DNA from 3 places in the Arthrobacter sp. FX8 genome. Region 3 is predicted to be linked to each of the others. Evidence: riboswitches for the same ligand, from Rfam matches in the RefSeq annotation. Region 3 holds a riboswitch; each other region holds the start of a gene.
The links. A riboswitch is a leader RNA that binds a small molecule or an ion and turns the genes downstream of it on or off. The one in region 3 is predicted to bind cyclic di-AMP.
Positions count from the first base shown of each region.

Region 1: linked by a shared signal. The riboswitch ahead of OUO20_RS00120 (hypothetical protein) and the one ahead of OUO20_RS07735 (C40 family peptidase) in region 3 are both predicted to bind cyclic di-AMP.
Region 2: linked by a shared signal. The riboswitch ahead of OUO20_RS00760 (M23 family metallopeptidase) and the one ahead of OUO20_RS07735 (C40 family peptidase) in region 3 are both predicted to bind cyclic di-AMP.

Region 1 is NZ_CP113505.1:16,220-26,287, reverse strand. It holds gene OUO20_RS00130 (ArnT family glycosyltransferase) at 1-669, shown strand, start outside; gene OUO20_RS00125 (glycosyltransferase family 39 protein) at 654-3,038, shown strand; cyclic di-AMP (ydaO/yuaA leader) riboswitch at 3,246-3,406, shown strand; gene OUO20_RS00120 (hypothetical protein) at 3,412-4,119, shown strand; gene OUO20_RS00115 (VOC family protein) at 4,205-4,630, opposite strand; gene upp (uracil phosphoribosyltransferase) at 4,692-5,327, opposite strand; gene OUO20_RS00105 (phosphatase PAP2 family protein) at 5,340-6,143, opposite strand; gene tadA (tRNA adenosine(34) deaminase TadA) at 6,199-6,705, shown strand; gene OUO20_RS00095 (glycosyltransferase) at 6,702-7,304, opposite strand; gene OUO20_RS00090 (hypothetical protein) at 7,496-7,759, shown strand; gene OUO20_RS00085 (6-pyruvoyl trahydropterin synthase family protein) at 7,807-8,202, opposite strand; gene OUO20_RS00080 (zinc-dependent alcohol dehydrogenase) at 8,205-9,245, opposite strand; gene OUO20_RS00075 (HNH endonuclease signature motif containing protein) at 9,439-10,068, opposite strand, start outside.
Region 2 is NZ_CP113505.1:172,410-182,477, forward strand. It holds gene OUO20_RS00745 (DUF3027 domain-containing protein) at 1-473, shown strand, start outside; gene serC (phosphoserine transaminase) at 533-1,663, opposite strand; gene OUO20_RS00755 (metal-dependent transcriptional regulator) at 1,956-2,657, shown strand; cyclic di-AMP (ydaO/yuaA leader) riboswitch at 2,796-3,008, shown strand; partial or broken gene OUO20_RS00760 (M23 family metallopeptidase) at 3,021-3,841, shown strand; cyclic di-AMP (ydaO/yuaA leader) riboswitch at 3,970-4,149, shown strand; gene OUO20_RS00765 (C40 family peptidase) at 4,220-4,897, shown strand; gene OUO20_RS00770 (NlpC/P60 family protein) at 5,061-5,828, shown strand; gene OUO20_RS00775 (HNH endonuclease) at 6,097-6,597, shown strand; gene mobA (molybdenum cofactor guanylyltransferase) at 6,752-7,366, shown strand; gene OUO20_RS00785 (DUF6457 domain-containing protein) at 7,363-7,659, shown strand; gene OUO20_RS00790 (molybdopterin molybdotransferase MoeA) at 7,656-9,164, shown strand; gene fdhD (formate dehydrogenase accessory sulfurtransferase FdhD) at 9,215-10,068, shown strand, end outside.
Region 3 is NZ_CP113505.1:1,702,493-1,712,560, reverse strand. It holds gene OUO20_RS07765 (DUF4389 domain-containing protein) at 1-1,386, opposite strand, end outside; partial or broken gene OUO20_RS07760 (universal stress protein) at 1,452-2,315, opposite strand; gene OUO20_RS07755 (hypothetical protein) at 2,556-2,987, shown strand; gene OUO20_RS07750 (mycothiol transferase) at 3,038-3,559, shown strand; gene OUO20_RS07745 (ribonuclease Z) at 3,552-4,499, shown strand; gene OUO20_RS07740 (protein adenylyltransferase SelO) at 4,483-5,946, shown strand; gene OUO20_RS07735 (C40 family peptidase) at 6,074-6,907, opposite strand; cyclic di-AMP (ydaO/yuaA leader) riboswitch at 6,911-7,081, opposite strand; gene OUO20_RS07730 (hypothetical protein) at 7,354-8,259, shown strand; gene OUO20_RS07725 (hypothetical protein) at 8,256-8,708, shown strand; gene OUO20_RS07720 (TraR/DksA family transcriptional regulator) at 8,730-9,089, shown strand; gene OUO20_RS07715 (DNA alkylation repair protein) at 9,086-9,616, shown strand; gene OUO20_RS07710 (DUF1810 domain-containing protein) at 9,642-10,068, shown strand, end outside.

The sequences.
Region 1 (10,068 bases), 1.7 Mb from region 3:
GGTGTCTTCAGCTTCATGAGCGGCATTGTCCACCCCTACTACTCCGTGGCACTGGCGCCGGCGATCGCAGCGCTGGTGGGCATAGGCGCAGTGGAGCTCTGGCGTGGCCGCAGCTACTGGCCGGCCCGGATCGTCCTCGCCGTGACCGTCCTCGGCACCTCTGTGTGGTCGGCAGTCCTGCTGGGCCGCGACACGTCGTGGCTCCCCTGGCTGCGGGTCGCCATCATCGTGCTCGGCGTCCTCGCCGCCGCCGCAATCCTCCTCCGCCTCGACGCACTGGGCACCTCAAAACCGGGCACCTCGAAACTGGGCGCCTCCGGACGGTTCCGCCGGGCCGGTGCGGCCGCCGTCGTCGTCGTATCCCTCCTGGCCGGCGGTCTTGGGACAGCGGGGTGGACCCTCGCCACCGCTGCTTCCGCCCACTCCGGTTCCATTCCGACGTCGGGCCCGGCGGGTTCGTCCGCGGGTGGCTTCGGCAACCGTGCCGCTGGATTCGGCGGCGCACGGGCTGACGGCAGGGAGGCCGCCACTGACGCTGCCAACGGCGCGGGTGGACTCGATCCCTTCGGCGGCCTCGACGGCGCAGCCGGCCCCGGCGGTACCGGGGCGCCGGCGGCGCCGGGGGCCCGGGCGAAGGATCCGCAGATGCGGCGGTGGCGGCACTCCTGAAGGCCACCACCACGAAGTGGTCCGCGATCGTCTCCGGCGCCAGCCAGGCAGCCAGCCTGGAACTCGCCACGAACACCAACGTCATTGCCCTGGGCGGTTGGAACGGCGGGGACCCCTACCCCACGCTCGCCCAGTTCCAGGACATGGTGGCCAAGGGCGAGATCGGCTACTTCATCCAAGGCGGTGGCATGGGAGGCGGCGGCATGGGTGGCCGCGGCAATTCAGAGGTGGCCGCCTGGGTCCAGGCCAACTTCCAGGCCCAGACCGTAGGCAACTCCACCGTGTACCAACTCACCAAGGACTCCATGGCCAGCCACTACCCAGCGTCCGTCCACACTGCGTCGGTCCACACCGGACACCCTGCCGGCGCTCCTGCCGCCGCGCATCATCCTGTCCCGGCCTGCTACCGGCCGGACCCGCGGGCGCTCCGGCGGCGGCTGGAACTGGCAGCGGTGCTGGCCGGGGCCGCCGTGCTGTACTTGTGGAACCTTGGAGCATCCGGCTGGGCCAACGCGTTCTATTCCGGCGCGGCCCAGGCCGGATCGCAGGACTGGGCGGCCTGGTTTTTCGGCTCCTCCGACGCCGCCAACGCCATCACGGTGGACAAGCCGCCGGCGTCGTTGTGGGTCATGGGGTTGTCCGTCCGGATCTTCGGCCTCAGTTCCTGGAGCATCCTGGTCCCCCAGGCGCTGATGGGCGTCGGCACCGCCTGGCTGCTCTACCTGGCCGTACGGCGGGCCGCGGCGCCTGCCACGGCCGATCCACGGCTGGCGCACCGCGCAGGACTGATCGCCGCAGCCGTCCTGGCCCTCACCCCCGTTGCCACGCTGATGTTCCGCTTCAACAACCCGGACGCCCTGCTGGTGCTGCTCATGACGGCAGCCGCCTACGCGGTCCTCCGTGCAGTCCAGGAGGACCGGTTGCGCTGGCTCCTGCTGGCCGGAGTGTTCCTGGGCTTCGGCTTCCTGGCCAAGCAGCTGCAGGTCCTGCTGGTGGTTCCGGGATTCGCCATCGCCTACGCGCTGGCAGGCCCGCACAGGCTCCCGCGGCGCCTGCTCCGGCTGGCCGCGGCGGGAGCGGCCATGGTGGCCTCCGCCGGGTGGTGGCTCCTGGCGGTGGAGCTGACACCGGCCGGCCTGCGTCCCTACATCGGCGGATCGCAAACCAACTCCATCCTGGAGCTCACGCTGGGTTACAACGGGCTGGGCCGGCTGACGGGCGACGAGACCGGCAGTGTGGGCGGCGGCAACGGCTGGGGAGATCCCGGGCTGCTCCGGATGTTCAACAGCGAGTTCGGCGGCCAGATCGCGTGGCTGCTGCCGTCCGCCCTGATCCTTGCGGCGGGCCTGCTGTGGTTGGGCCGGCGGGCCCCGCGGACGGATGCGGTCCGCGCCGCCGTCATCATCTGGGGCTCGTGGGTGCTGGTGACGGGCCTGGTCTTCAGCTTCATGGCCGGCATCATCCACCCTTACTACGCCGTGGCGCTGGCGCCGGGGATCGCCGGGCTTGCGGGGCTGGGCACGGTCCTCCTGTGGCAGCACCGGCAGCAGCCACCCGCCGCACTCCTGCTGGCCGCAGCGGTGGCCGCGGCCGCCCTGATGGCCTTCCAGCTGCTGGGCACCACCTCCGCCTACGGCGCGTGGCTGCGTTGGCTGGTCCTTTCCGGAGGCTTGGCGGCCGCAGCGGGCGTGGCGTTCGGCAGGTTCCTGCACTGGCGTGCCGTGCAGCGGACGACGGCGGCGCTCGCCATTGCGGCGTCGCTCACCGGGCCGCTGGCGTACTCCCTTTCCACGGCGTCGACAACGCACAGCGGGGCGATCGTCAGCGCCGGGCCGTCGTCGGGCTTCGGCCCTGGCGGGACGGGCCCTGGCCGGACCGGCCTTGGCGGGACCGGGACAGGCAGCACCAGGCAGCCAGCAACCCAGGGAAACACGGCCCGCCAGCAGGGCGCGCCCGGAGGAACACTTCCCGGCGGAACCGCTGCTGCCGGTGGTCGCGGAGGCGGGGCCTTGGGAGGCCTCTTGGGCGCCCCCACGCCGTCCGCGGAACTCGTGGCAGCACTCAGGAATGGCGCCTCGGGCTACACCTGGGCAGCGGCAGTGGTGGGTTCGAACAACGCTGCCGGTTACCAGTTGGCAACGGAACTGCCGGTCATGGCGGTGGGTGGGTTCAACGGCACAGATCCCGCCCCTACCCTGGCGGAGTTCCAGGATCTGGTGTCCCAGGGAAAGATCCACTACTTCATCACAAGCGGAACCATGCGGGCCAGTACCGGTTCGGACGCTGCCGCCCAGATCGCCCAGTGGGTGGCGAACAACTTCACGGCGCAGAGCATTGGCGGCACCACCGTCTACCTGTTGGCTGGGTAACGGAAACTGTAACGGTCTGCGCGCTGCGCTCATGAAATGGAGCGGCCATACCCCAGTGGGACCGAGGTAACGAACGGGGAATCCGGCAAATCAACGCGCTGAGGATCGTGACTTCCGTTACCTAAATGTGACTTTCGCGTGCACTTCCTGTAGCGTCGATTGGGTGCGGCCCCCGTTCGGGCCGCATATCCCGGGTCGACGCCAAGCTCTGCCGCTTCCCCGGATTCCGATTGAGCTACGGCAGAGGCGGGGGACCCACCGTCCCGGGCATTGAATGCCCTTGGGGTTAAGCCAGTACGTGATCTTTCCGTATGGCCGGATGCCCTCATCCGAACCCGACAGCTAACTCCGCAGGTGTGAGAGGCGATCAATCATGTCCAAAAACACGGCAGAAGCACGCCTGCTGCAGGCCAAGGCTAAACACAGGGCCGCGCAGCAGGCCAAGAAGACCACCCTGGGCCAGCGCGCCGCCGTCCTTGCAGCATCGTGCGCGGTGCTGGTGGGGGTAGGCGCGGCAGGACAGACCACCAGCAGCATGACTCCGGTGTCATCCACCGCGTCCAACCCTTCCACGTCGGCGTCCGACGCTCAAATGAGCATCGAGAAGAGCGAGATCCGCTCCAACCCGGCAGCAAGCCCCGCGCCCGCTGCCATCAGCGTGGCACCGCAGGCAGCGGAACCGGCCCCCGCAGCGGCACCGGCAGCACCCGCAGCGCCTGCCCCGGCGCCTGAGCCCGCCCCCGCACCTGAGCCGGCTCGCGCCGTCGCGGTTAACGATCCTGCAGGCGCCCAGGCGTACGCCGCCAGCCAGCTGGGGGCGTTTGGCTGGGGACCGGACCAGATGCAGTGCCTGCAGACGCTGTGGACCAAGGAGTCCGACTGGACCACCACGGCCACCAATTCCAGCAGCGGGGCATACGGCATCGTCCAGTCCCTGCCCGCTGAGAAGATGGCAAGCGCCGGCGCGGACTACCTCACCAACTACCGCACGCAGATCAACTGGGGCCTGGACTACATCAAGAAGAGCTACCAGTCGCCCTGTGGTGCCCTGAACTTCCACCTGGCCCACAACTGGTACTAGGCACTCCTCCCCCGGCGGCAGCGATGCCGGGGGAACTGCACCAAAGCGGCGGGCTGCATCATCATGATGCGGCCCGCCGCTTTGGTTAACCAGCGCCCGGTCCGGCGTCCTGTCCGGTGTTCCCGCCAGCGCCCTGCCCGGCGTTCCGCCACGGGATGTACTGGACAGCCCACTTGTTTCCGTCCGGATCGGCGAAGTACACAAAGTGGCCCCAGTCCTGGACATCCACATCGCTGACATCCACGCCGTTGCACTTGAGCTGGTCATGCGCCGCATTGATGTCGTCGACCACCATCTGCAGGTTGGAGCCCGTGCCGGGCGGGGCGTCAACGAGTCCTTCGCCGATGCAGATGGAGCAGGCCGAGCCCGGCGGCGTCAACTGCACAAAGCGGATGGAGTCCGACGGCCGCTCGTCGTAGTCGGCGTTAAAGCCCACTTTGTTGACGTAGAAGTCCTTGGCACGGTCAACGTCGGATACGGGGACAAAGACAAGCTCGAGTTTCCAGTCCATCCGCACAGGCTAGCGGCGGGACACCCGTTGGGAAAGAGCCCGTTCAAACAGGGCCGAAGTGCTACCCGGCGATGCCGTAGAGGCGGTCGCCGGCGTCGCCCAGCCCGGGGACAATGTAGGACTTCTCGTTGAGCTTCTCGTCGATGGAGGCCAGGACGATGTGCACGTTGGCCCCTGACAGTTCCTCCTCCAGCCGCGCCAGGCCCTCGGGGGCGGCCAGCAGGCAGATGCAGGTGACGTCGGAAGCGCCGCGCTTGAACAGGAACTTGATGGCTTCGCGCAGGGTTCCGCCCGTGGCCAGCATGGGGTCCAGGACGAAAACCTGGCGGCCGGTGAGGTCCTCCGGCAGGCGCTCCGCGTAGGTGATGATGTCCAGTGTCTCCTCGTCCCGGGCCATGCCCAGGAAACCCACTTCAGCGGTGGGAACCAGCTTGGTCATGCCTTCCAGCATTCCCAGGCCGGCGCGCAGGATGGGAACCACCAGCGGGGTGGGCTTGGTGAAGGCGGTGCCGACGGTGGTGCTGACGGGCGTCTCGATGGTGACGGGCTCGGTGCGGACCTCCCGAGTGGCTTCGTAGGCCAGCAGGGTCACCAGCTCTTCCGTCAGCTGGCGGAAGACCGGCGACGGCGTGTTCTTGTCCCTCAGGACAGTGAGCTTGTGGGCGACCAGGGGGTGGTCAACAACGAGAGTGCGCATCCCCCAAAACTATCACTCGGCGCTGCCCTTACCGCGTCCGGAGTGTTCGCCGTCGTGCAGTTCGTCGGCCACCACGTCCCGGACGATGGGACGGTCGAACGACGGCGCTGCCCCTGCGTGCTCGCGCCTTCGGACCAGGTGGAACAGCCGGTGGGCCAGGATAACGATTGCCACCCAGGCCAGGCCCAGGATCCAGCCGGCCATAACGTCCGTGAGCCAGTGGTGGCCCAGGAAGACCCGGCTCAGGCCCATGGCGATGATGAAGATCGAGCCGGCGGTGATGGCGGTAACCCGGACCCGCATGGTGTGGAACTGAAGGCAGATGAGGTAGATCACCAGACTGATCACCACGGTGGTGTTCAGGGTGTGTCCGCTGGGGAAGGATGGCGAATCCTCGTAAGGGGGGACGGCGTCCGCATGGTCGGGCCGGGTACGGCCCACCAGCTTCTTGCCGAACGTGGTGGCGGTGACGGACGCTGCCGCTGCACCGCCGATCAGGACCAGCGGACGCCAGTTCCGGCTCAGGAAGGTCAACCACGCGGTGAGGATGCTGGCCAGGATAGGCATCCCGATGCCGCCGCCGATGTTGGTGAAACCGGTGACAAAGGAGTCAAGGCCGGGGCTGCGGAGGCCTTCGGCAAAGGCAAGGGCAGGCTTGTCCAGGTTGGCCAGGCCAGCGGAGTCCACCACATCGTCGTAGACCTCTGCCCCAAGCAGCGCCAGGGACACGATGACCACACCGCCCACAAGGATGGTGAGGATCAACGCCGCATACGGTTTGAACCAAATACCCAATCGGTCCCGAAGAGTGTCCATGGTGCCTCCCGGCATCGGCAAGTAACCTGACTAACCCCGAAACTATCATTGAGCCATGCCCTTGCCCGAAAAGAAACACGAGGCCTGGATGGGCCTTGCCCTGGCGGAGGCCCGCCGTGCGCTCGACACGGAGGACGTGCCCATCGGCGCCGTAGTGATAGGGCCCGACGGCGACGTTCTGGGTTCGGGACGCAACCAGCGGGAGGAGCTGGGCGACCCCACAGCCCACGCCGAGGTGGTGGCCATCAGGGAGGCGGCCGGACGGCTGCAGGAACGGGCACGGCTCGGCGGCGGCCAGGGCGACGGGTGGCGCTTGTCCGACTGCACACTGGTGGTCACCCTGGAACCCTGCGCCATGTGTGCGGGCGCAATCGTCCTGGCGAGGATTCCCCGGGTTGTGTTCGGGGCCTGGGATGAGAAGGCCGGCGCTGCGGGATCGGTATTCGATATCCTCCGCGAGCGCCGGCTGAACCACTGGGTTGAGGTGTATCCCGGGGTCCGCGGGGAAGAGTGCGCTTTACTGCTGCGCGAATTTTTCGCCGCCCACCGGAGCAGCCTCTAGCCCTGCCGCTCCCCGTGTCCGCCGGGTCCCTCCAGGAGGGCCAGCACGTCCTGCGCTGTTTCGCTCCATCCCGGCAGCCTGGTCCGCGCATCAAGCGCAGCTGAACGCCATTTTTCCCGGGTCTTTCCATCCACCAGCCAACCCCGCAGGGCATTGGCCAGGCGGCCGGGACTCTCCTGTCCGCCGTCTGGAAGGGTAAGCACTGCCCCCGGAAGGCGGGGTTCGCCGTCGGCCGTTCCCAGCCCGCCCATGCCAAGCGCCTCCACCGCCCCGGTCCCGGCACGGACCAGAACAGGAATGCCGTGGGCCAGGGATTCGGTGACGGCCATGCCGAAAGCCTCCAGCCGCGACACCAGCAGGGTCAGGTCCGTCCGCGCCCATTCGGCCTCCAGGGCTTCGCCAATGAGCTCGCCGGTGAGCTGCACCCGCCGCTGGAGCCCGTGGGCAGTAATGGCAGCCCGGACCTCCCGTGCGTAGTCCGGGTCCGCCTGCTCGGAGCCCACGAACGACGCAGTCCACTCAAGGTCCTGGATCCGGGCCAGGGCATGCACGGACAGCAGCTGGTCCTTGTTGGGCAGCAGCGCGGCGATGACCGCCACGTGTGGCGGCCTGGATCCCTGGGCCAGGGGTGCGGGGTTGACGCCGGGAAGGACAACGGTGACCCGGGAAAGCCCCTTTCCAGGAGGAGGGATGCAGACGACGTGCTGGTGCAGATCACGCCGGTTGCCGCACGGAGGGCTCTCGCTTCGCGTTCCAGGGCTGCAGCCCCGGAGCTTTCCTCAACGGGCATATGCACCAGGACCCATGTTTCCCCGCCCGCCTTCGCGGCGTATTCGAGTTCATCCGGGGCACCTACCGCCACCAGGCCGTCCACGATGGCCACTGCGTCCCCGTGGTGTGCCTCAGGTTCCCATGCTCCGAGGAGGGTGCCCAGCCGGCGTCGTTCCTTGGCGCCGGCGTCCGGCCAGTTGCCCTCCACGGCAACCACCTCCACCTCCGCGCCCCGTTCCTGCAGGCCCGCAACCAGGCGCGCGTTGTAGACGTTGCCGCCTGAGCTGTGGCGGATATTGCCGGGAACCAGCAGCCGGATGGGACGCATTGCTACGCGGTGAGGTCCAGGGAAAAGGTGGCCCAGGCGTCAGGATTCTCGCGCAGGGTGACCTCCAGTCCTGCGAGTTCACGGCCGTCGTCGTTGTCCTTGATCTCTGCGGCCACCTTCCGGGCGATGTACTCGGCGAGGGCTTCCGTGGTGCTGAGCTTGCCCTCGAAGTCCGGGTGCTCGTCCAGGTTGCGGTAGTTCAGGCCGGCGAGCACCTCCTCGATGATGGTCCCGGCGGCGCCGATGTCCAGGACGATCGCGTCGGCATTGAGGGCGCGACGGCGGAAGGCCACCTCGGCGACGAAGGTTGCACCGTGCAGGCCCTGGGCGGGGCCGAAAGCCTCACGGGGAAGGCTGTGGGCAATCATAAAGTGGCGGCGGATGGTCAGGCTGAACATTGTTACCTCAAGTCTTTGGGGGTGTGGGTGGCTGGGCTGGGCGCGGGACTGCCGGCAGGGTATTCGACGACGTGGCACAGGGCTTCCAGGCTGCCGTCCGCCAGGCTCTGGACCACGCCAGGAAGGTCCTCGAACCGGGACGATCCCGTCAGGAACGCGTCGAAGACGGGGTCCTTGAGCAGCGATACGGCCAGGTCCAGGCGGTCCGCATTGGTGCGCCTGTGGCGCCGGGAACGCGCCACCATGCCCACCTGGCTCGCCCTGATGGACAGCCGCCGGGCGTGGAAGTCCTCCCCCAGCGGCACAGTGACCTCACGGTTGGCATACCAGGACATTTCGATGATTTCGCCTTCATCGCCGGCGAGCTGCAGGCTGCGCTCCAGGCCTTCCTGCGAGGCCGAGCAGTGGAACACGATGTCGCAGTCCGCCAGGGCGTCATCGGGGTGTGCGAAGTCCACGCCCAGGGTGTCCGCGAGCTTTTTCCTGCCCGGATCGAGGTCCACCAACTGCAGGCGCTGCAACGGGAAGGTGCGCAGCAGCGTAGCCACCATGCCGCCCACCAGGCCGGCTCCGACAACGGCAATCCGGTCGCCCAGCCGAGGCCCGGCTTCCCACAGGGCGTTGACTGCGGTTTCCACCGTGCCGGTGAGGACCGCCCGGCGGGATGGAACGCTGTCGGGAACCCTGGTTAGAGAGGTCACCGGCACCACATAGAGGTCCTGATGCGGATTCAGGCAAAAGACGCGCCGGCCCTTCCACTCCTCAGGACCTTCCTCCACGACTCCCACCGAGAGGTAGCCGAATTTCACCGGCCCTGGAAACGTTCCCTCCTGGCGTGGGGCACGCATCTCTTCCGCGACACGTGGCGGCACGGCCCCGGCGTGGACCACCATTTCGGTGCCCTTGCTGATGCCGGAGTACAGGGCACGCACCAAAGCTTCGCCCGGCCCCGGCGCGGGCACTTCTTCGGCCCTGAGCTCGCCGTGTTCCTTGGCGGTGGTCCAGTAAGCGGTTGCGTGGATCGGAGTCTGTGAATTTGTCATCTTGCTGATGAATCTAACCGGACGCGCGGTGGCGGGGAAAGTCCGACGGCGGATGGCGGGGTTTGGTGCCGCGCGGCGGCGTCCGTGCCGGCATCAAGGCGGGGCGGGTGCGGAGGGTGGCGCCGGGACGTGGACCTGCCGCAACTTGTGCGGGCGGACCGGACTGAAGACGCGGCAGTGCAGCAGCTTCGGCTTAGACGCCGAGGTGTTTAAGCAGTGCCTCTTCGAGGAGGCTTCGTTCGCCGGGCAGGAACCCGGGTGGCCACTTTGGTGGTTCCCAGTCCTGGTGTTCGCTTGTGTAGTGGCGGCCTGTGGGTGAGGTCCAGCCGGGTGGTTCGTTCGTGCTGGCCGGGGTGGGTTTCCAGCCGGTGGTGTGCCGGAGCCTGTGGTGTTTCGGGCAGGGCTGTCCCAGGTTGCTGATTCCGGTGGTGCCGCCGTGGTGCCAGGCGAGGAGATGGTCGGCCTCCGTGTCCAGGGAGGTGTTGCTGCAGCCCGGGAACGGGCATTTCCCGTCCCGCATCCGCAGCCAGGCCCGCATGGCCCTGGGAACCCGGTAACTCTTCCGGCCGATCTCCAACGGCGCCCCGTCCCGGGGATCCACCAACACCCGGTAGAACGAGGCCGCCCCGTCCGCGACCAGTCGCCGCGCCATCGACGCCGGCACCGGACCATACCCGTCCAGCATCGCCGGTTCATCGGTCAGGCCCATCAGCGCGAACACCGGAACCGTAACCAGGACCTCGGCGCGGACCGATGGCGGCTGGTGGCCAGTTCCCGATGCGGCGCTGGTCCCGCTGCCGCTGGTGCTGCCGCCCCGGGTGTC
Region 2 (10,068 bases), 1.5 Mb from region 3:
ATGCTTTCCTGGCCGCGGCGGTGGACACCGCCCGGGCTGCAGTGGAGGGCATCACCCCGGCCGGCACCATCGGGCCGCACCTGGCAGCCAAGAGCGAGGGCGACCGGCTGGTCACGCACCTGTTCGAATCCCGGCTGCCCGGCTACGTGGGCTGGCAGTGGTATGCGGTACTGACCCGTAACTCGCGCTCCAAGGTGGTCACGGTCAACGAGTTGGGCCTGCTGCCGTCCGGGGACTCCGTCCTGGCCCCGGAGTGGGTGCCGTGGGCCGAACGCGTCCGTCCCGAGGACGAACAGCAGCAGGAGCCGGAGCAGCAGGAACCGGAGCAGCAGGAGCCGGAACAGCAGGAACCGGAACAGCAGGAGCCCGGGCAGGGGAACCCGGATGGGCTTCGGGCAGCGGAGCGGGAACCCGGGGATGAAGGGCCGGCCGACGACGGCGCGGAGCCTGACGCCGAAACAAGGACTTCCTGACCACAAACAAACGGCGCCGTCCGGGGAAACCCGGGCGGCGCCGTCGTGCTTAACTGTGGTTACTTGCGCAGCTCGCCCACCACGTAGTCGATGCTGGCCAGCAGGGCGGAGACGTCGCTGGGCTCGATGGCCACGAAGGTGGCGATGCGCAGCTGGTTGCGGCCCAGCTTCCGGTAAGGCTCGGTGTCCACGATGCCGTTGGCGCGCAGGACCTTGGCCACGGTGGCGGCATCAATCGATTCGTCGAAGTCGATCGTGGCGATCACGTTGGAGCGTTCCTCGGGCTTGGCCACGAACGGGGTGGCGAAGCCGGACGCTTCCGCCCAGCTGTAGATGCGGCCGGCTGAATCGGCCGTCCGTGCAGCCGCGAAGTCCAGGCCGCCGTTGGAGTTCAGCCACTGGACCTGGGCATTCAGCGTCACCAGCGTGGACAGCGACGGGGTGTTGTAGGTCTGGTTCAGGCGGGAGTTATCGATCGCGGTCTGCAGGTCCAGGAAATCCGGGATCCAGCGGCCGCTGGCCGTGATGCGCGCGGCGCGTTCCAGCGCTGCGGGGGAGAACAGGCCAAGCCAGAGGCCGCCGTCGGAGGCAAAGTTCTTCTGCGGGGCGAAGTAGTAGACATCGCTCTCGGCAACGTCCACGTCCAGTCCGCCGGCCGCCGATGTGGCGTCCACGAGGACCAGTGATCCCTCGTCGGCTCCGGCTACCCGCTTGACGGGGGCGGCGACGCCGGTGGAGGTCTCGTTCTGCGGCCAGGCGTAGACGTCCACGCCGGCCTCGGCCTTGGCTGCGGGCCGGGTGCCGGGCTCGGACTTGATGATGGAGGAGGCTTCCAGGAAGGGCGCCTTGTTGGTGGCGGCGGCGAACTTGGACCCGAACTCACCGAAGGACAGGTGCTGGGCCTTCTTCTCCACGAGGCCGAAGCTCGCGATGTCCCAGAAAGCCGTGGAGCCGCCGACGCCGAGGACCACCTCGTAGCCTTCCGGGGCGCGGAAGAACTGGCTCAGCCCTTCACGGACCGCTCCGACCAGGTTCTTGACCGGGGCCTGCCGGTGCGATGTGCCAAGGATCGTCTTGGAAGCTGCTGCCAGCGCGTCGATCTGCTCCTGCCGGACCTTTGACGGGCCGGCTCCGAACCGCCCGTCCTGGGGCAGGAGGTCGGCGGGGATCGTGATGCTGGTGTCGCTCACAGGTGCTCCAATTCGGCGGGGACAAAAGTTTGGTCCGGAAGGGCGGGCGGTCGGTGGCCGGCAGCGCCGGTGGCTGCGCTGCGGGCCATTCCCATTCTGCCTGAACCGCCGCCGGGGGCGGGAGCCAGGCCCGTCATAGTCCGGACAGTGAGACGTGCCGTCCCCGCGCAGCCCCTCGGGGCGCGGCTATTCGGACAAAGTCAAAATAGGCTAAGCTTTCCCCGGACTACTTTGCGCGAAGAGGCGATACGGTGGGACAACGCAAGGTACTGCGCTCGAGGAGCTGAGCTGGATGACGGATCTGATCGACACTACGGAGATGTACCTCAGGACCATTCTGGAGCTTGAGGAAGAAAACATCGTTGCCCTTCGGGCCCGTATCGCCGAGCGTCTGCGCCACTCCGGTCCCACCGTTTCCCAGACCATCGGCCGCATGGAGCGGGACGGGCTGGTGGTCGTATCCGGCGACCGGCACCTGGAACTCACGGACACGGGCCGCAAGCGCGCCACGGAGGTCATGCGGAAGCACCGGCTGGCCGAACGCCTGCTGGCAGACGTCATTGGCCTGGACTGGGCCTACGTCCACGACGAAGCCTGCCGCTGGGAACATGTCATGAGCGAGCGCGTTGAGCGCCGCATCTACGAGATGCTGGACCACCCCACCGAGTCGCCGTACGGCAACCCCATCCCTGGCCTTGCGGCGCTGGGCGGCCAGGCGGGGCCCGGCTTTGCCGACGGCGCCATCAGCCTGGTGGAAGCGATGAAGAATTACGGGCCCGCCTCCGGAGTGACCATCAGCCGCCTGGCGGAGCCGATCCAGGTGGAACCGGAACTGCTGGCGCAGCTGGACGAGGGCGGTATCCGGCCGGGTGCCGCCGTGGCGCTGGAACGCGTGGGCGAATACATCTCCGTGCGGGTCCCTGGAATCGAAGGCGCATTGGAGCTGCCGCCCGAGGTTGCCGCCCACGTCTTTGTGGCCATCAGCCAGCCCTGATCGGGGCGCCCATACCCCGCAGAGGGGCAACCACGCAAAGGTAACGGAATTGTTACCTAGGGTCTTAAGCCCCTATAGTGGAACCAAGCGTTGATACATAAGCGTTACCTGATCCGGAGCCGAGCTCTGCCAGCGGGTCAGGTGCACGAGTCGTTACTGGCAGAGGCGGGGGAACCACAAGCGGCAGCGGGGGACTGCCTTGGGGTGAAGTCCGTCAGCAGCAAGCCCTCTCCAGTGAAGGATTCTTCCGGGAATACCCCCTGTGCAGAAGCTTGCCTAAGGCGGACCGGGTCTTTGATCTCTCTGACCCGAATCCGACAGCTAACTCCGCAGGCTTCTTCCAGAGAGGAACCCTTCTTGACCATGCAGACCTCCCGGGGCCGCCGCCGCGCGGCCGGCCCCCTTCGGCACCCCGGGTTGCCGAAGTTGTCGCAGCGGAGCGCCCCCGCGACCTGCATCGTGACGCGCGCCGCCGCCGGGGTCCCTTCCGGCAGATGACGGAGTTTGCCGCCGCCAGCGGTATTGGCCAAAAAGCCGGCATTGCCCTTGCCGCCACAGGCCTGGTGCTGACGGTCACGGTGCCCGCCACGAGTCCCGTCATGGCCACGGATGCCGCCGGCAGTGCCCCCATGGCCGCGTCCGCCGTCAGCCCCCAGCCCCAGATCTCGGCCGATGTCGGAGCACAGATCGACTTCAGCCGGTCGGCCGTGGTGACCCAGGCCGACCCGGACGGGAAGCTGAAGCAACTCCTGAGCGCCCAGTCCGCCGGCTCTGTCACGCGTGCCGCTTCGGCCGGCACCCTGGCTGCACCCCTCGCCTCCCTCACCACCGCTTCCCCCTTCGGCTACCGGGTCAGTCCGATCACCGGAGGCTCCGGAGACTTCCACCGGGGCCAGGACTTCGTGGCGCAGTGCGGGACTTCGGTCCTGGCCGCCGCGACAGGTACCGTGACCTTTGCCGGCTGGCACCAGTTCGGTGGCGGAAACCGCGTGGTCATTGACCACGGCAACGGGCTGGAGACCACCTACAACCATCTCTCGTCCTTCAACGTCAAGGTGGGCCAGACCGTCTCCCGCGGGGACGTGGTGGCACTGAGCGGTACCACGGGCGCATCCACCGGCTGCCACCTCCACTTCGAGGTGCAGGTCAATGGCGAAGTTGTCGATCCCATGGGCTGGCTGTAACCAAATGGTTGCCCGCTCTCACATGTCCGCGACGCGCCGTGACCTGAATGTGACATTGAAGCAAAACTGCTGTACCGTCTAATTCGCGTCAACTTTTCCGAAGTTGACGCTCTTGAGTGGATTGCCTAACTCTGCCACCGCTCAAGGTCCGTTCGCATTTCATCGTCTGGCAGGGGCGGGGGAACCAATTTTGGCCTTCATGTTCAGAAGGCCTTGGGGTTAAGTCACAAGCTTCCCAGGAAGCAGCGTGGCCGGGTGACTCCCATCCGAATCCGACAGCTCACCTCGCAGGCATTGGGAGAGGCTACCTTCGTGTCTTCACGCCATCATTCTGCGCGCCACCGTGCGCAAACGGTTCGCACCAACCCCCTGGACGCCATGTCCAAGGCCGTCAGTGCAAATGCCGGGACCGTAGGCCGCCAGGCTGCCGTTGTGGCAGCGGCTTCCGGCCTCATCCTGAGCATGGGCCTGCCCGCCACGGCAGCTGACACCACGGCCGGTGTCTCTGCCTCCACCGAGTCCGGCTCGTCCCAGGCAGCCCTCGCTGTCACGGCCGCACCCACGGCCACGGTGTCCTTCGAGCGTCCGGTCGTCAAGACCACCGCTGCTCCGAAGGTGGAAGCGGTGCGTACCCAGTCCACGGCCTCGGCGAACCGCGCCACCACTGCAGGCCAGGAGGCGTCTCCGGCCGCCAAGACGGCGGAGACCGTATCCGCTGCGGCAACCTCGGGCATCGCTGCCATCGCCTACACCGGCATCGGCCACTCCTACGTGTGGGGCGGCACCAGCCCGGTCACCGGCTGGGACTGCTCCGGGTTCGTGCAGTGGGTTTACGCCCAGGCCGGAATCAGCATCCCCCGCACCAATGCGTGGAGCATCATGACTCCCACCTCCACCCCGCAGCCGGGTGACCTGGTTGTCCAGAACGGTGGCGCGCACGTCGGCATCTACGTCGGCAACGGCATGATGATCAGCGCACTCAACCCCTCCCAGGGCACGCTGCTCCACTCGCCTGCAGCCACTGGCACCTCCTCGTACTACCACTACGGCAACTAGTTCTTGGGCTTAACGCTCCAAGGGCTATTTCTTTGCCCAAGGCTTTTTCGCTAGAAACCACATCCCCGTTCGGGACGCGCCGACGTACCCCCAAGATGCCGGCGCGTCCAACAACCTTCGCCTGCCTACAAGCGGTTTGAGGGAAAAACGAAAGAGAGAACTGATGACGACTCGTGCCACCGCACGGCATCGCGCCGAGGTCACCAAAACCAACTCGATCGCTGTTATTGCAAAGGCCGTCAGCGACAACGCAAGCGGCATGGGCCGCCAGGCTGCGGTTATCGCTGCCGCTTCCGGCCTGGTCCTGACCAGCGGCATCGCGGCCAACGCTGCCGACGCCAACGTCAAGCGTGATTCCGCTCCGGCGTCCGCACTGGAAGTTGAATCCGCAATCGACGCCCCGATTTCCGCGGCTTCCACCATCGCCATCAGCTACGAGAAGCCCGCTGTCACCACCACGCCGGCTCCCGTCGCCGAGCCTGAGCCCCAGGTCGAGGTGCAGGAAGCTGCTCCTGCCGCCGAGCCCGTTGCGGCTCCCAAGGTCACCGCCAAGGTTGCCACCGCTGCTGCTCCGGCCGCTTCCGCTGCCCAGGCTTCCGCCAGCGGCAAGGGCGCTGCAATCCTCTCGGCCGCCTACGCCCAGCTCGGCGTTATGCAGGACTGCACCATGCTGGTCACCAACTCCCTGGCCGCCGTCGGCATCCACTTCCATGACTGGCCCGCCGGCTACCTGTCCCTGGGCCGCACCGTGAGTGCAGCCGAAGCGCAGCCGGGCGACCTGATCTACTACGCTGACGGCGGCGCGGGCATGGCCCACATTGCTGTCTACGCCGGAAACGGCATGGCAGTCCACGGCGGCTACAACGGAAACCAGACTGTGGTCTTCAGCGCAAACGTGGGTTCCGGCCCCGTGTTCATCCGCGTCAACTAAGCATCCCAAGGCAGGCCTGAACGGCCGCAGGCCTGGCAATGCCCCCAAGGACCCCCGCCATCCCGGCGGGGGTCCTTCGCGCTTAATCGGCCCGCGCCGCCCGCGGCCGACCCTCCCGCGGTGTCCAGCCGTTGTCCTGCTCCAGAGTGGCGATTACCCGATTCTGCACTTCTTTGTTTACTCTTGTGATGTCGATCCATAGCCCGGACATGCCGAGGGCAGCCGGCCCTCGTGCCCCTGACGGGTGCGGCCGTGAAGAGGTAAGTGCATGCGCACTCTCGTTCTGAATGCTGGATATGAACCGCTGGCGGTTATTACTTTCCGCCGGGCGCTGGTGCTTGTGCTCACGGGCAAGGCAAGTGTGGTTGCCGAAGGTGACGACCCCGTGGTGGGCCCTACTGACATTCTGGGCCGCCCGTCCGTGATCCTCCTCAACCGCTACATCCGGCCCCGGTACAACCACTCCACGGCCGTCAGCCGCAGGGGCGTACTCCGGCGCGACGGGCATAAATGCGCCTACTGCGGGAAAGCGGCGCACACCATTGACCATGTTCACCCCAAGTCCCGGGGCGGTGCCGATTCGTGGGAGAACCTGGTGGCCGCCTGCCTGCGCTGCAACAACGTCAAGGGCGACCACACTCCAGCCGAGATGGGATGGACCCTGCGGTTCGTGCCCGAACCGCCGCACGGAACCATCTGGCAGATCAAGGAACTGGAGAAGCCCACGCCGGCCTGGGACCCCTTCCTGCTTCCGGAACGCGCTGCCTGACACCCCGCGCTGCCTGAGTTGCCGTGATGCTCCGGTGCGCCGGACGTTCTGACCCGCAGTGCGGCCCCTACGCTGCCGGTCGCTAGGCTGGGGGAGTGGAAGTGAACGGGCTTGCTTTTGATGCCGTGATCCTGGCCGGGGGAGGTCATCGCGGCTGGGCGGCGTACCCAAGCAGTCGCTCGTCTTCCAAGGCCAATCCCTCCTCGAACGCGCTGTCGCTGCCGCCGCGGGGGCCCGGCATGTGGCAGTTGTGGGCGAGATGGCTTCCCTGCCAATCTGGCCTCCCAACCTGCTGAGCTGCAGGGAGCAGCCGCACTTCGCGGGCCCGGCGGCAGCCATAGCGGCCGGGCTGGATGCGCTGGCGGACATCGGCGAGGATGCGCCCTACCTCCTGGTACTGGCCTGCGACATGCCGCTGGCATCCCAAGCGGTGGCAGCGCTTCAGGAAGCTTTGCAGATGTCCACGGCGGCGGACCCGGCAAATGTCATGGCTGCCGAAGGCAACCGCCCACAGCCACTGGTGGGTTTTTACCGCACGCCTGAGTTAACAAAGGCGTGCAGGGACCTCGCTGCCCGCGGGGCGCTGGTCAACGGCTCTGTCAGGTCGCTCCTTGCTAATCTGGACGTGCAGCTTGTCACAGTCCCTGCCGGGTCCACCTCCGATGTGGATACCTGGGATGACGCTGCCGCGCTGGGGATTGCCGCCGGGAACCAGAGCGAACGCCAGGACCGGCAGACGGGCGGAGCAAACGTGGGAGGCAATTCGTGAAGAGCCAGGACGAAACACTGGAAGAGTGGTGCAGGGCACTTCTCCAAGCGTACAAGCTTGAGGACGTCCAGGTGGACGTCAACGCGGTGCTGGCGCTTGCGGGCGTCGCCGCCCATGCTGTGGTCCGGCCAGCCGCTCCGCTCACCACTTTCATCGCCGGGTTCGCTGCGGGCCTGGCTGCGGCTCCCGGCAGGGAGATGGACGCTGAATCAATGGATGCGGCCCTGGCCGTTGCCCGCACACTGGCAAAGGACTACGAGGCCGAGGCTGCCGCCGGGACTCCCGGCGAATGACCGCGGAACCCCAAAGCGATCCGGAAGCGCCACCTGGCAGCGAAGCGGAAGGGCCAGCCGGCATAGCTGGACCCGGACCCACTGAACCCGGACCCACTGAACCCGGACCCACTGAACCCGGAACCACTGACTCCGGCGCAGTCCAAGCCGGGACGGCGGAAGCAGGGCATGCGGGCCAGCACCATGCCGCCCACACGTGGGAAGAGGCCCGGCAGGCGGCGTTCGACGCCGCAACCCCCATTCCTCCCGGACCAGTGGCACTGCGTATCGCGTTGGACCGCAAACTGGACCAGGACATTGTGGCCCTCCAGGACATGCCCCACTATGCGTCCTCGGCCATGGACGGCTGGGTAGTCAACGGAAGCGGCCCCTGGATCCCGGTGGAACCCGGCACCCGGCTGGCACCGCACCAGGCCAGCCCCATCGCCACCGGCGGCCTGATTCCTGCAGGCGGCAAGGCAGTTCTTCGCACCGAGAGCGCAGTCCTTGGCCAGGACGATGAAGGACTCCCACTCCTGATGACCGGAGGCAAGGCCCGCCCGGGCGAGCCCCGCGCGGGAGAGCACATCAGGAAAGCCGGGGAGGAAGCTCTGGAAGGGGACATCCTGGTCAAGGCGGGGGTGGAGCTCAATCCCGCCCACCTGGCACTTGCCGCGCTGGCAGGCTACGACGATGTGCAGGTCCAGGGAAAGCCCGTGGTGCGCCTGGTCCTGACAGGGTCCGAAGTGGTGGAACGCGGCACGCCGGCCCCGGGCCAGGTCCGCGACACCTTCGGCCCGCAGCTGCCGGACGTCGTCGCCATGCTGGGCGGCATACCCGGCGGGCAGCAGCGAATCGGCGACTCCTATGACGAATGGCTTTCGGCGCTCGAAGACGTACTGCCGGACGTGCCGGACGCGCCGGACCTGCCGGCCGACGTCGTCATTACTACCGGTGGCACCGGGCGCTCGGGAACGGACCACCTCCGCAGGGCAGTGGCCGAACTCGGCGGCCGGCTCATCATCGATGGCGTGGCCATGCGGCCCGGCCACCCCGCCGTGCTCGCCGAACTGCCCGACGGACGCTTCGTTTTGGGGCTTCCCGGCAACCCGCTCGCGGCCATGATGGCCCTTTCCACTGTGGGGGCCCCGCTGCTGGCCGCACTGGGGCACCGTCCCATGCCGGCGGTGGAGGAGGTGCCGTGCGGGACCATGATCGAGCCGGACCCCGGGCGTACCCGGCTGATGCCGTTCCGGCTGCTGTACGGCATGGCGTCCCCGGCGCAGCATACGGGGCCAGGGATGATGCGCGGGCTCGCCGCCGCGGACGGTGTGCTGGTAGTGCCACCGCACGGCGTGCAGCTCGGCGAGCCGGTGCCCGCGTTCGCCCTGCCATGGGGGCCGCCAATACCTCCTACCCAGGACGGCCCGGCCAAAGCCAAGCCAAGAAGTGCCGCACGGACAGGCCAGCCCAAGGGTAAGCCGGCACCCAGCGGACCCGTGGACTGGAGCGCCCTCCTGGGCTGAGGCGGCCCCTGTTGGTGCCATGATGGAGTAATGGACAAGCAGGGTGGAACATGGGACGCGTAATCCAGCGCCGCAAGGTGCACAAGTATGTCCTGGACGGTTCGCCGGGAGCCCTGGAGTACCCGGTCCGCCACCGCGAAGACGTCCTCGCCGTCGAGGAACCGCTGGAGATCCGGCTGGGAAAGCTTTCCTATTCGGTCACCATGCGAACCCCGGGGGACGACTTTGACCTGGTGGCTGGATTCCTGGTGTCCGAGGGGGTCATATGGGCCCCCGAACAGCTGGTTTCGCTGCGATTCTGTGCCGGCGAGGACGAGAACGGTGTCCAGACATTCAACGTGGTGGAGGCCCAGCTGCGGCCGGATGTGCCACTTCCCGACACCGGCCGCAACGTCTACACGTCCAGCTCCTGCGGCATCTGTGGAACGGACTCCATCGAAGCTGTCCAAAAGTCCTCCCACTTCAGCCCCCGGACGGACCCGTTGACTGTGGACGCGGAAGTCCTGGCCGCCCTGCCGGGGATGCTGCGGAAGTCCCAGCGTGTCTTCGAGGACACCGGCGGCGTTCACGCGGCAGGCCTGTTCAGGATCGATGACGACGGCGAGCCGCAGCTCCTGTGCCTGCGCGAGGACGTGGGACGCCACAATGCCGTAGACAAGGTGGTGGGCTGGGCACTGCGCGAGGGCCTCCTGCCTCTTACCAGAACCGTCCTCCAGGTATCTGGCAGGGCGTCCTTCGAGCTGGTCCAGAAAGCATCCCTTGCGGGCATTCCCGTCCTGGCTGCCGTGAGTGCCCCTTCCAGTCTTGCCGTGGAACTGGCCGAGGCGAACGGCTTGACGCTGGCGGGTTTCAGCCGGCACACCAGTTTTAACGTCTACGCCGGGGACTCGCGGATCCTGCGCCC
Region 3 (10,068 bases):
GCCGGTGAACAGCAGGATCACTGCCGCGACCAGAACCAGCAGTCCCAGCAGGGACGGTCCCGCACTTTGCTCATAGGTGGCGCCAACGAAGGTGTTGTCCGCCCGCCACCGCCACGTTGTATTGGTAAACGCGGCCACCAGGAGCAGGTGCGGGATCGAGAGGAGCCACCATTTCACCAGCACCAGCCCGCGGGACAGCCGTTCCGGGTAGTCAACGTCAAAGTCCGCAGGATAATTGGTGCGCTTGAGCGTAAACGGCGGGTAGAGGTCGGTGCCTACGGCGGCGTAGGCGTAGAAGGCCACCCGCCAGTTCCAGCGCATGACACCCACATTGAAGTCGAACAGTGCCCTGGGGTACCGGCCGGTGAACAGGATGGCGAAGCCCGCCACGATGGTGGTGATGACGAACGCAAACCAGAGGAAGAAGAGAAGGATGAAATGCGGTATGGCCAGGAACCACTTGACCAGCCACATCCATCGTGACAGTCCCGGATCGATGTCACCGAAAAGCCTTGCGGGGTAGGCGCGGCGGTCTTCGGCTGCCACGGTGAACGGCTGCGGCGGGGGTGCCACTCCGGGTGCGGCCGGCACTGCCTGCATCCCCGGTCCGGCCATCCCAGGCGCCTGCATCCCCGGTTCCGCCATCCCCGGTCCCGCCATCCCCGGTCCTGCCACCGCCGGGCCGCCCGGTGATGGTCCAACAGGTGACCGCCCGGCATGCCGGCCCAGTCCCATGGCGCCGAAGACGATGAGGGGAATACCGATCACGAGGGCGATGAGGCCGCCCACCAGCAGGCCTGTGGCTGCCGGCCTGATGAGGTCTGAGCGGAAGCCGGCCTGTGCCTGGACATCAACACCGGAGGAGGCATCGGCATTCATCACCACCACTTCCCAGGTGCCCGGGGTGATGTTCCACGTCAGCTCCTGCTCGCCGGAGCCTGAAACGGAGGCCGTCCAAAAGCGCTGGCCGGCCGGCGGCGATGCGGGGTTGCCGCCCGGAACGTCACGGTATTCGGCGCGGAAAGGCCGCTGCCGGATGTTCAGCAGCTCCGAGTGGTGCACACCTGACAGGTACTGTTCGACGTCGGCCTGCGGGCCGATGCCAATGAACACCGCTTTGTCGGGGATCATTGATGCAATCCGCAGCCGCAGGGTACCGATGTCGAAAGGAAGCCTGCCCGGCACATCCTCGCCGATGGCCTCGGCCCGCGGAGAGGTGAGGGCAAAGGAACTGACGGAAAAACGGGATGTGCCGGAGGTCAGGTATCCGTCCCCCTGGATCGATCCCACCGCCGATGCCACGGCTCCTCCCGCCAGCGCGGCCAGTCCCGGAAGAGAGATCAGGATGCCGAGGACCAGCATGATGATGGCGGCGGGTTTTTTCATGGCGTGGAACCTTCCGCTGTAGGGGAGGATGTGGAGCGGGAAGAAGGACCAGCAGGCGCTGCGGCCTAAAGGGGGCTGTGAACGGTGTCAGTACGGGTAATGATCGTGGGGCACGGGAGGTGCCTGAGCACGCCGTGTGCGGTCGAACCGAGCAAAAGGCGCTTGAAGGCGCCCCGGCCGCGGCTGCCCACCACAAGCAGCCGTGCCCCGGCGGCGGCCTCGACAAGGGCGTCCACCGCGTTTTTCCCTGTCGAGCCGCTGGTGCACGGTCAGGTCCGGGTAGTCTTCCTTGAGCCCGGCCACGGTTTCGGAGAGCACGACGCGTTCTTCGTCCACGATGAGGTCCGCGAGCGCCCCCGGCGTCAGGCCGGCGTCGATGATGGGGTCGGGCGCATTGACGGCATAAACGACGGTGAGTTCGTCTCCTCGCGGTCGGCCTCGGCCGCGGCGAAGGCGACGGCCCGCGTTGCCTCGGCAGACCCGTCAACGCCGACCACCACACCGGACCTGCCTTCGAGGTCCTGGGTCCCGACGACGGCGACAGGGACTTTGGCGGCGGTCGCCACCTGGAGTGCGCGGTCGGCGAGGGCCCCGCCAAGGTGCCCGCTGCCGGAGCCGATGACCATCATCGAGGTCTTCTTCGAATACTTGGCCAGCTGGCCGCCCACGCTTCCGGTGAGCAGTTCCGTAGTCGGCGTGACCGTCACGGTTCCTTCGAGCCTGCCGGCGGCGGTCTTGAGCAGTTCCTCGCCGGCCTGCTGGAGGGTTCCAAACCAGGGGTAGGGTTCAGCTACCCACCGGTCGTCGACGACGTGGAGGATCACCAGCGGCAGGTGCGTCCGGTGGGCGCGGCGGGCCGCCCACAGGACCGCGGCCTGGCTTTGCGCTGAGTCGTTGGTGCCCACAGCGATGGGTTTCTGGGATGTCATGGCCGCACTTCCTGGTCGTCTTGAACTGGTCTTCCTGCCTTTCAAGACTGGCCCCGCCGCCACCGGCACTCTAGGGCCAAAAGTCACGGAAGCGCTGTTCAGGCCGCCCTGCGGCCTTGGCGCGCGGCCGGGAACCGCCGTTTGTCCGCTTGGGACGGAAATGCGGTGGCTGTTCACAGGCATACCGTTCCTCAGTATGCTTACTATTATCCGCCCGGAGCCCATGAGAAAGGCATCATCATGACTGAACAGAACGTCCCCGACGATGAGTTGGAAGTTGTGCAGGAAGACGACGTTCTTCTCGACGAGACTCCCGGCGCGGCATCGTCACTGGAGCTCGATCCCGTCAACGGGGAACCTGACAGCTACCCCGGGGCTGCAGAGAACAATCCGGACCGCTGGCAAGAGGACCCGCTGCTGCAGGACGAAGCAGTCTCGGGGGAGGAGCAGGACTTCCTGAGTGACCAGACGCTGCGGGACGAAAGCGCGGAGGCCCGGTACCGCTCCGGCGATGAGCAGGTTCCGCCGGACACACCCACGCTGGGTGAAGCAGCAGCCGACGTCGATTTCGGCGGGAATCCCACCGGCCTGGAAGCAGACGCAAGCGACGACGAGGAAAACTTTGGCGGCTCGCCCCTTAGTGAGTTTGAGCCGGACGACCTGGAACGCTAGCAATCCCGGGGCCGGGTGCGCCCGGGCCCGGTCCGCAGGGAAGGAGACCCATGCACTCCAAGGAGTTGTTGCTCGAGGCGTTTGACCGCCTCCCCGGCCTGGTGGGGCAGGTACTGGACGGGCTGGATGAGGAGCAGCTGCAGCTGCGTCCTGCAGGCCAAGGCAATTCCATCGCCTGGCTGGTCTGGCACATGGGACGGGTGGAAGATGCGCAGGTTGCGTCCGCCTCGGGATTGGAGCAGGTCTGGAAGGCCGAAGGATTCGTAACCCGCTTCGGGCTCCCGCTGGCGGACAGTGATACGGGCTACGGCCACTCAAGCCAGCAGGTGGACGCAGTCCGCGCGCCCCGGGAACTCCTGCGGGAGTATTACCTGGCCGTTCACCGGCAGACTGCCAGGGTCCTGGAAGGTATCGGGGATTCCGACCTGGACCGTGTGGTCGACAGGCGCTGGGATCCGCCCGTCACCCTGGGCGTGCGGCTGGTCAGCATCCTGGGGGACTGCCTTCAGCACGGCGGCCAGGCCGCCTACGCCAAAGGGTTGCTTGCAGCGTCAGATTCCAACGGTGCGTGAACTCGTAGTGCTGGGCACTGCGTCCCAGGTTCCCACGCGGACCCGCAACCACAACGGCTACTTCCTGCGCTGGGACGGCGAAGGGCTGCTTTTCGATCCCGGCGAGGGTACCCAGCGCCAGATGATCCATGCGGGAGTGGCGGCGGGCGCCATCACCAGGATCTGCCTTACGCACGTGCACGGGGACCATTGCTTCGGCCTTCCCGGGGTGCTCTCCCGGATGGTTTTGGACGGCGTGGCGCACCCGGTCCACCTGCATTATCCGGCGTCCGGTGACCAGGTGGTCAGGGCCCTGGTGGGTCTCAGCCCGCCCGGGCTTGACGTGAGGCTCCATCCACATGGCGGCGCCGGTGCCGTGGCGGACAGGCTTGAGGTCCGGCCCCTCAATCACCGCATCGAGACATACGGCTACCTGCTCACCGAGCCAGATGGCCGCACGTTCCTGCCGGAGAGGCTGCGGGCGGCGGGCATCGAAGGGCCCGACGTGGGCCTGCTGCAGCGCGAAGGGGTCCTCGGAGCGGCCAGGCTGGAAGAGGTCAGTATTCCCAGGCCGGGCCAGCGCTTCGCTTTCATCATGGATACCGCACCGTGCCACGGTGCCGAAGAACTGGCAGCAGGCACGGACCTGCTGGTGGCCGAGTCCACGTTCAGTGACGACGACGTCGGCCTGGCCCGGCAATACCTGCACCTGACCGCCGGGCAGGCAGGGGAACTTGCGGCGTCCGGGAAGTCCCGGATGCTGGTGCTCACCCACTTCTCCGCACGCTATGGCGACGGCGTCCCGCACCTCGCGGAGCAGGCACGGGCGCAGGCTCCGGGAACCACGGTCATTGCCGCTGAGGACCTGCAGCACATTGCCGTTCCCCGCCGCCGGCAACCGGCACGGGAAGCAGCGGGCGGAACTACGGCGATAGGGTTAAGCCATGACGGCAGCAGCTGAATCCACGGTCACTTTTGACGGCCGTTTCGCCCGGGAACTGTCGGAACTCGCCGTTCCCTGGCAGGCCGAGGAAGCCCCCAGCCCCGAGCTCCTGGTCCTGAACGACAGGCTCGCACGCGACCTGGGCCTGGACCCAGGGTACCTTCGCAGTCCCGAAGGGGTGCGGCTCCTGGTGGGCAACCACGTTCCGGCGGGCGCCACCCCGGTGGCGCAGGCCTACGCGGGCCACCAGTTCGGCGGCTACTCTCCGCTGCTTGGCGACGGACGCGCCCTGCTGCTTGGTGAGGTCACGGACAAAGGCGGCCGCCTCCTGGACCTCCATCTCAAAGGCTCGGGGCGCACGCCGTTTGCCCGCGCCGGGGACGGACGTGCCGTCGTCGGGCCCATGCTCCGTGAGTACGTGGTCAGTGAAGCCATGCACGCCCTGCACATTCCCACCACCCGCTCGCTCGCGGTCGTGGCAACTGGCCGGCAGGTCAGGCGTGACGGCGTGCTGCCGGGTGCGGTCCTGGCGCGCGTTGCCGGCAGCCACCTGCGCGTCGGCAGCTTACAGTACGCGCGGGCCACGGAAAACTTCGAGCTCCTGAAGCGGCTGGCGGATTTCGCCATCGGCAGGCATTACCCGCACGCTGCCGGCGCCCCAAACCCCTACCTGGAGTTGTTCGCCTCGGTGGTCTCCGCCCAGGCGGACCTGGTGGCCCGGTGGATGCTGGTGGGGTTCGTGCACGGGGTCATGAATACGGACAATATGACCATCTCAGGGGAAACCATCGACTACGGCCCGTGCGCGTTCATGGATGCGTTCAATCCGGCCGCTGTCTACAGTTCCATCGACGTCAGCGGACGCTACGCCTACGCCAACCAGCCGGTGCTGGCCGAATGGAACCTTGCACGGCTGGCGGAGGCAATGCTGCCGCTGATCGACGGGGACCAGGAAAAGGCGGTTGCCCCCGCGGTGGAGGTACTTGGCGGATTCCGCGGACAGTACAGCCAGGCGTGGTCCGGCGGCATGAAGGCCAAGCTGGGCCTGTCGGGAGATGCCGACAGCGACGCCGCCTCCGCCCTGGTGGACGGTGCCATTGCCATCCTGAAGGACGGGCCAGTGGACTACACCTTGTTCTTCCGGAACCTGGGCAAGGCCGCGCGGGGGGACCTCCGTCCCGTGCGCGGCATGGTCCGGGACCTTGCAGCGTTCGACGCCTGGGCGGAGCGGTGGCAGGCCCTGGGGCCCGACGCGGAACTGATGGACAGCGTGAACCCTGCCTATGTTCCGCGGAACCACCTCGTGGAAGAGGCGCTGTCCGCCGCCACTGACGGAAACCTGGCTCCCCTGCAGCAGTTGCTCGAGGCCGTCGGCAGCCCCTTCGCCGAGCGGCCGGGCCTGGAACGCTACGCCGAAGGTGCCCCTGAGGATTTCGGCACCTACATGACCTTCTGCGGGACGTGACTGCCTCAGCGGTACGGTGCGGAAATGACAGGAGGGCGGCAGCCGGGAATACCCGGCTGCCGCCCTCCTGTCTAAGAACAGCTTTTCTGTTTAATACCAGCCTGCTGCTGCCAAAGCGTTGCGAAGGCTAGGCTACGCGGACTGCGGAGTAGCCGCCGAGCCAGCTGATGGAGTGGACCTCGGTGCTGTAGCCGTTGACGCCGCCGCTCACAACCTGGCCGTTGCCGGCGTACACGCCCACGTGGCCGGAGGTGATGATCAGGTCGCCGGGGGCGGGAGCGCCGACGACGGTTCCGTACTGGAAGAACTGCGTCGGGGCCAGGTCGCCGACGGACTTGCCGACGGAGCGCAGGGCCTTCTCAACCATTGCGGTGCAGTCCTGGTTCACGCCGACCTGGCTGTAAGCGGATGCCAGGATGGCAGCGCCGGTCCCGGTGCCGGTGGACGCCGCCGGGGCGGCTGAGGCGTAGGACATGTTCATGCCGGTGTTTGCCGGTGCGGTTGCGGCTGCCGTCTGGACGGGAGCTGCTGCCGGCGCCGGGGCTGCGGTGTGGCCAGCGCCGGGGATCTGGATCTGGTCACCGGGGTAGATGATGGAGGACAGTCCCAGTCCGTTGGCGGCCAGGACGTCGTTGAGGCTGACGCCATGGGCGGCCGCGATGGCCCCGATGGTGTCGCCGGACACCACCGTGTGGACGGTTCCTGCTGCTGCGGCGGGTGCTGCTGCCGGGGCAGGTGCGGAGTATGCCTGGACGCTGGTGTTCTCAGTGGTGTCCGGGCCGGTGACACCTGCATGGGCCGGGGCTCCGACGCCAAAGGCAATACCGGACGCTGCAGCAACGGCAAGCGCCGGACGGCCCAGCGAACGGGCCTGGGACTTGGCGGTTACGGCGAGGCCCTCGAGCACAATGGAGCGGGCCGGAGTCGCGCGGTGACGGGCAGTGGTGGAAATTTTTGACACAGTTGATCGCCTCTCCCATGCCTGCGGGGTGAGCTGTCGGGTTCGGGCTGGAGATACCCGGCCGGTAGCTGGCTCCGCGGGCGGAGGCGCTAACGACTTAACCCCAAGGCCACATGTGGCCGTAGAAACTTGGTTCCCCCGTCCCTGCCAAACGGAAAGCGGTTGAATCCCATGATCAGCGGCAGGGCTCGGCATGCTGACGGGAATGTCCCGTCTGAGAGGGACACCAAACGACCATAACCCGCGCTGCCCCCGATTGTCACATTTGGATAACATACGAGGCTCCCCTCTCAATTGCGCAAACGTCTTGATGTACTTCGCATTTCGGGCGGTGACCTCGACCAATGCAGGCAGGGTCTTTATCGCTGGAAACGGTAACAATGTGGCCACGGACGCGCCCTCGGGGGCCGCGCCGGACGGTAAGCTTCGGGACTATGCCCCTGTTCGTGACCAGCCGAGGGATCCCGCTCCTCGGTGGCGTGCTGGCCATCGCCCTGGCCGCCGCCACCGTGCTGCCGGCCGCAGCGGAGGAGCCGCCGCCCGGCGGATATCCCTCCTGGTCGGATGTGCAGCAGGCGCAGTCGTCCGAAGCGGCAAAAGCTGCAGAAATTGCCACCATCGACGCGCTCTTGACCGGCCTGCAGGCGCAGTCGGAGGCAGCCGGGGACGCAGCCGTACGGTCGGCCGCCGAATACGCTGCCGCGGATGCAGAGCTCCAGTCGGCCACATCACGCCTGGAAACCCTGTCCGCACGGGCCGCCCGCGCAAACGACGAAGTGGCCCGGTACCGGAAGGACCTCGGGGCCCTGGCCGTGCAGTCGTACAAGACAGGCGGGACCAACGCCGGGTTCTTCGTGGCGCTGGACGCCCTGGGGACCAACAGCGTCCAGGGCCTCAACCTCGTCAAGCTCGTGGGGGACAAGACGGCCGCGTTGGTGGTCAAGGCGGCGGCGGCCGGAAAGGTATCCGCTGCCCTGGTGGAACAGGAAAAGGTTGCCAGGAGCGAACGGGAGCGCCTGTCCGGGGAGGCAAAGGCAAAAGCCGGGGCAGCCAGTTCCGCCAGGGACGCACTGGCACGGCAGGTGGCCGAGGAGCAGCGGCACGGCGGCGAGCTAACGGCCCAGCTTGCCGCCCTGAAAGGGACGACGGCGGCGCTTGAGGGGAGTACCGCCAAGGCCAGGCTGCGCTGGCTGCCTACGAGGCGGCCCAGGCGGCCAAGCGCGCCGCAGCGGAGGAGCAGGCCCGCCGCCAGGCCGAAGCGGCCGCCAGGGCCGCCGCGGCGGCCGCCCAGCAGCCCGGGCCGCCCGCACCAGCCGCCCCAGCCGCCGTGGGCGGCAATCCTGTCCCGGTGAATCCAGCCCCTGCCACTCCTGTCCCGGCCAACCCTCCGCCGGCCAACCCTGTCCCTTCCGTTCCGGAGGCGCCGCCAGCCGAGCCGGCCCTGCCCAGCCCGCCCGCCGTCGTCGTGCCTTCCATTCCCGGCGGAGCGGTCAACGATCCGGCAGGGGCGAAAAGCTACGCGTCCGGACGCCTTGCCGCTTTCGGCTGGGGCCAGGACCAGTTCCTGTGCCTGGCCCAGTTGTGGACCAAGGAATCCAACTGGCTGACCACCGCCACCAACGCGTGGTCCGGGGCCTACGGAATTGCCCAGGCACTGCCGCCCGGCAAGTATGCCAGCGCCGGGAGCGACTGGCTGACCAGCTACCGGACGCAGATCGAATGGGGCCTGGGCTACATCCGTGACCGCTACGGGTCGCCCTGCGGGGCATGGAACCATTCCGTATCCCTGAACTGGTACTGACTGACGCGCTAGGCTTTCCCCATGCCAGATTTCGAACGGTTCCGTGCACTGCTCGAAGAGGAGCGGACGCGGCGGATGGCGCTGCTGCCGGCGCTGCGGGCGGACATCGACGCTGCGAATTCGGCCCGCCAGGACTCCAACGTCGACGACGAACACGATCCGGAGGGCGCCACGATCGCCTTCGAGCTGTCACAGGCATCGGCGCTGCTGAAACAAAGCTCGGCGGGGCTGGACCAGATTGAAGCTGCCCTGGCCCGGCTGGCCGCGGGGACCTATGGCATCTGTGCGGTGTGCGGGGAACCCATCGCCGAGGGCAGGCTGGAAGCCCGGCCCTGGACCCCGTTCTGCATCCACCACGCCTCCGCGGGGCGCGCGCGGTGACCGGCACAGCGGACGTGGTGTCCGCTGCGGCGGAATTTGTTGACCGTACCCTCCAGAATGAGGGCGCCTGGTACCGCGCGGACGACGTCGCGCACCGCCTGGGCGGTGTGCTGGCCTCGTATGGTTCCTCCGTGGGCGCCGTCCGTGGAACCGTGCGCGACGCCCTGCGCAAATTCAAGGACCTGGACCACGACGCAACCGTGATGCTGGCCTCTGCCCTCTGGGGACAGCCGGGGCCCGGCTCCCGCCCGGTTTTCGAGCGCCGCCTTGCCGCCGTGGTGCTGCTGCAGTCACGGGTGCGGCTCCTGCAGCATTCGGACCTGACCCGGCTGGAAGGCTTCCTCCGCTCCGCCCACACAGCGGATCTGACCGCGCCCCTGCTCTCCGATGTCCTGATGCCGCTGCTGGCAGGGCTGGGGGAGCGTGAACGGCAGCGGGCCCGCGGTGTGGTGGAACGGTGGAGCGGGGACCCGGACGCCCATCTTCAGGCGGCGGCCGCTGCCCTCATGAAGGAACTGACTTTCTAAAAGCGGACGAATGAAGGAGATCCACATGAATGAGCCGTTTGATCTTGGGCGATTTGTTGCCGCCCAAAACACCGGCGGAACCTATGACCAGGCGTTGGGGGAGCTGCAGGTCGGCCGGAAGTCCGGGCACTGGATGTGGTTCATCTTCCCGCAAATTGCCGGGCTGGGGCAGAGCGCCATGTCACGTAAATACGCCATCTCTTCACTGGCTGAAGCCCGGGCCTACCTGGACCACGAAGTCCTGGGCCCGCGGCTTCTCGAGTGTGCCACGGTCCTGGCCAACCATGCCGACCAGCCGGCCGAGGACATCTTCGGTGGCATCGACGCCAGGAAACTCCGATCCTCCATGACACTGTTCCTCCGGGCAGCACCCGGAGAAACAGTGTTCAAGACTGTCCTGGCCCAGTTCTTCAACGGCGAGCCGGACCCTGCCACCGACGAGCTCCTGGCGG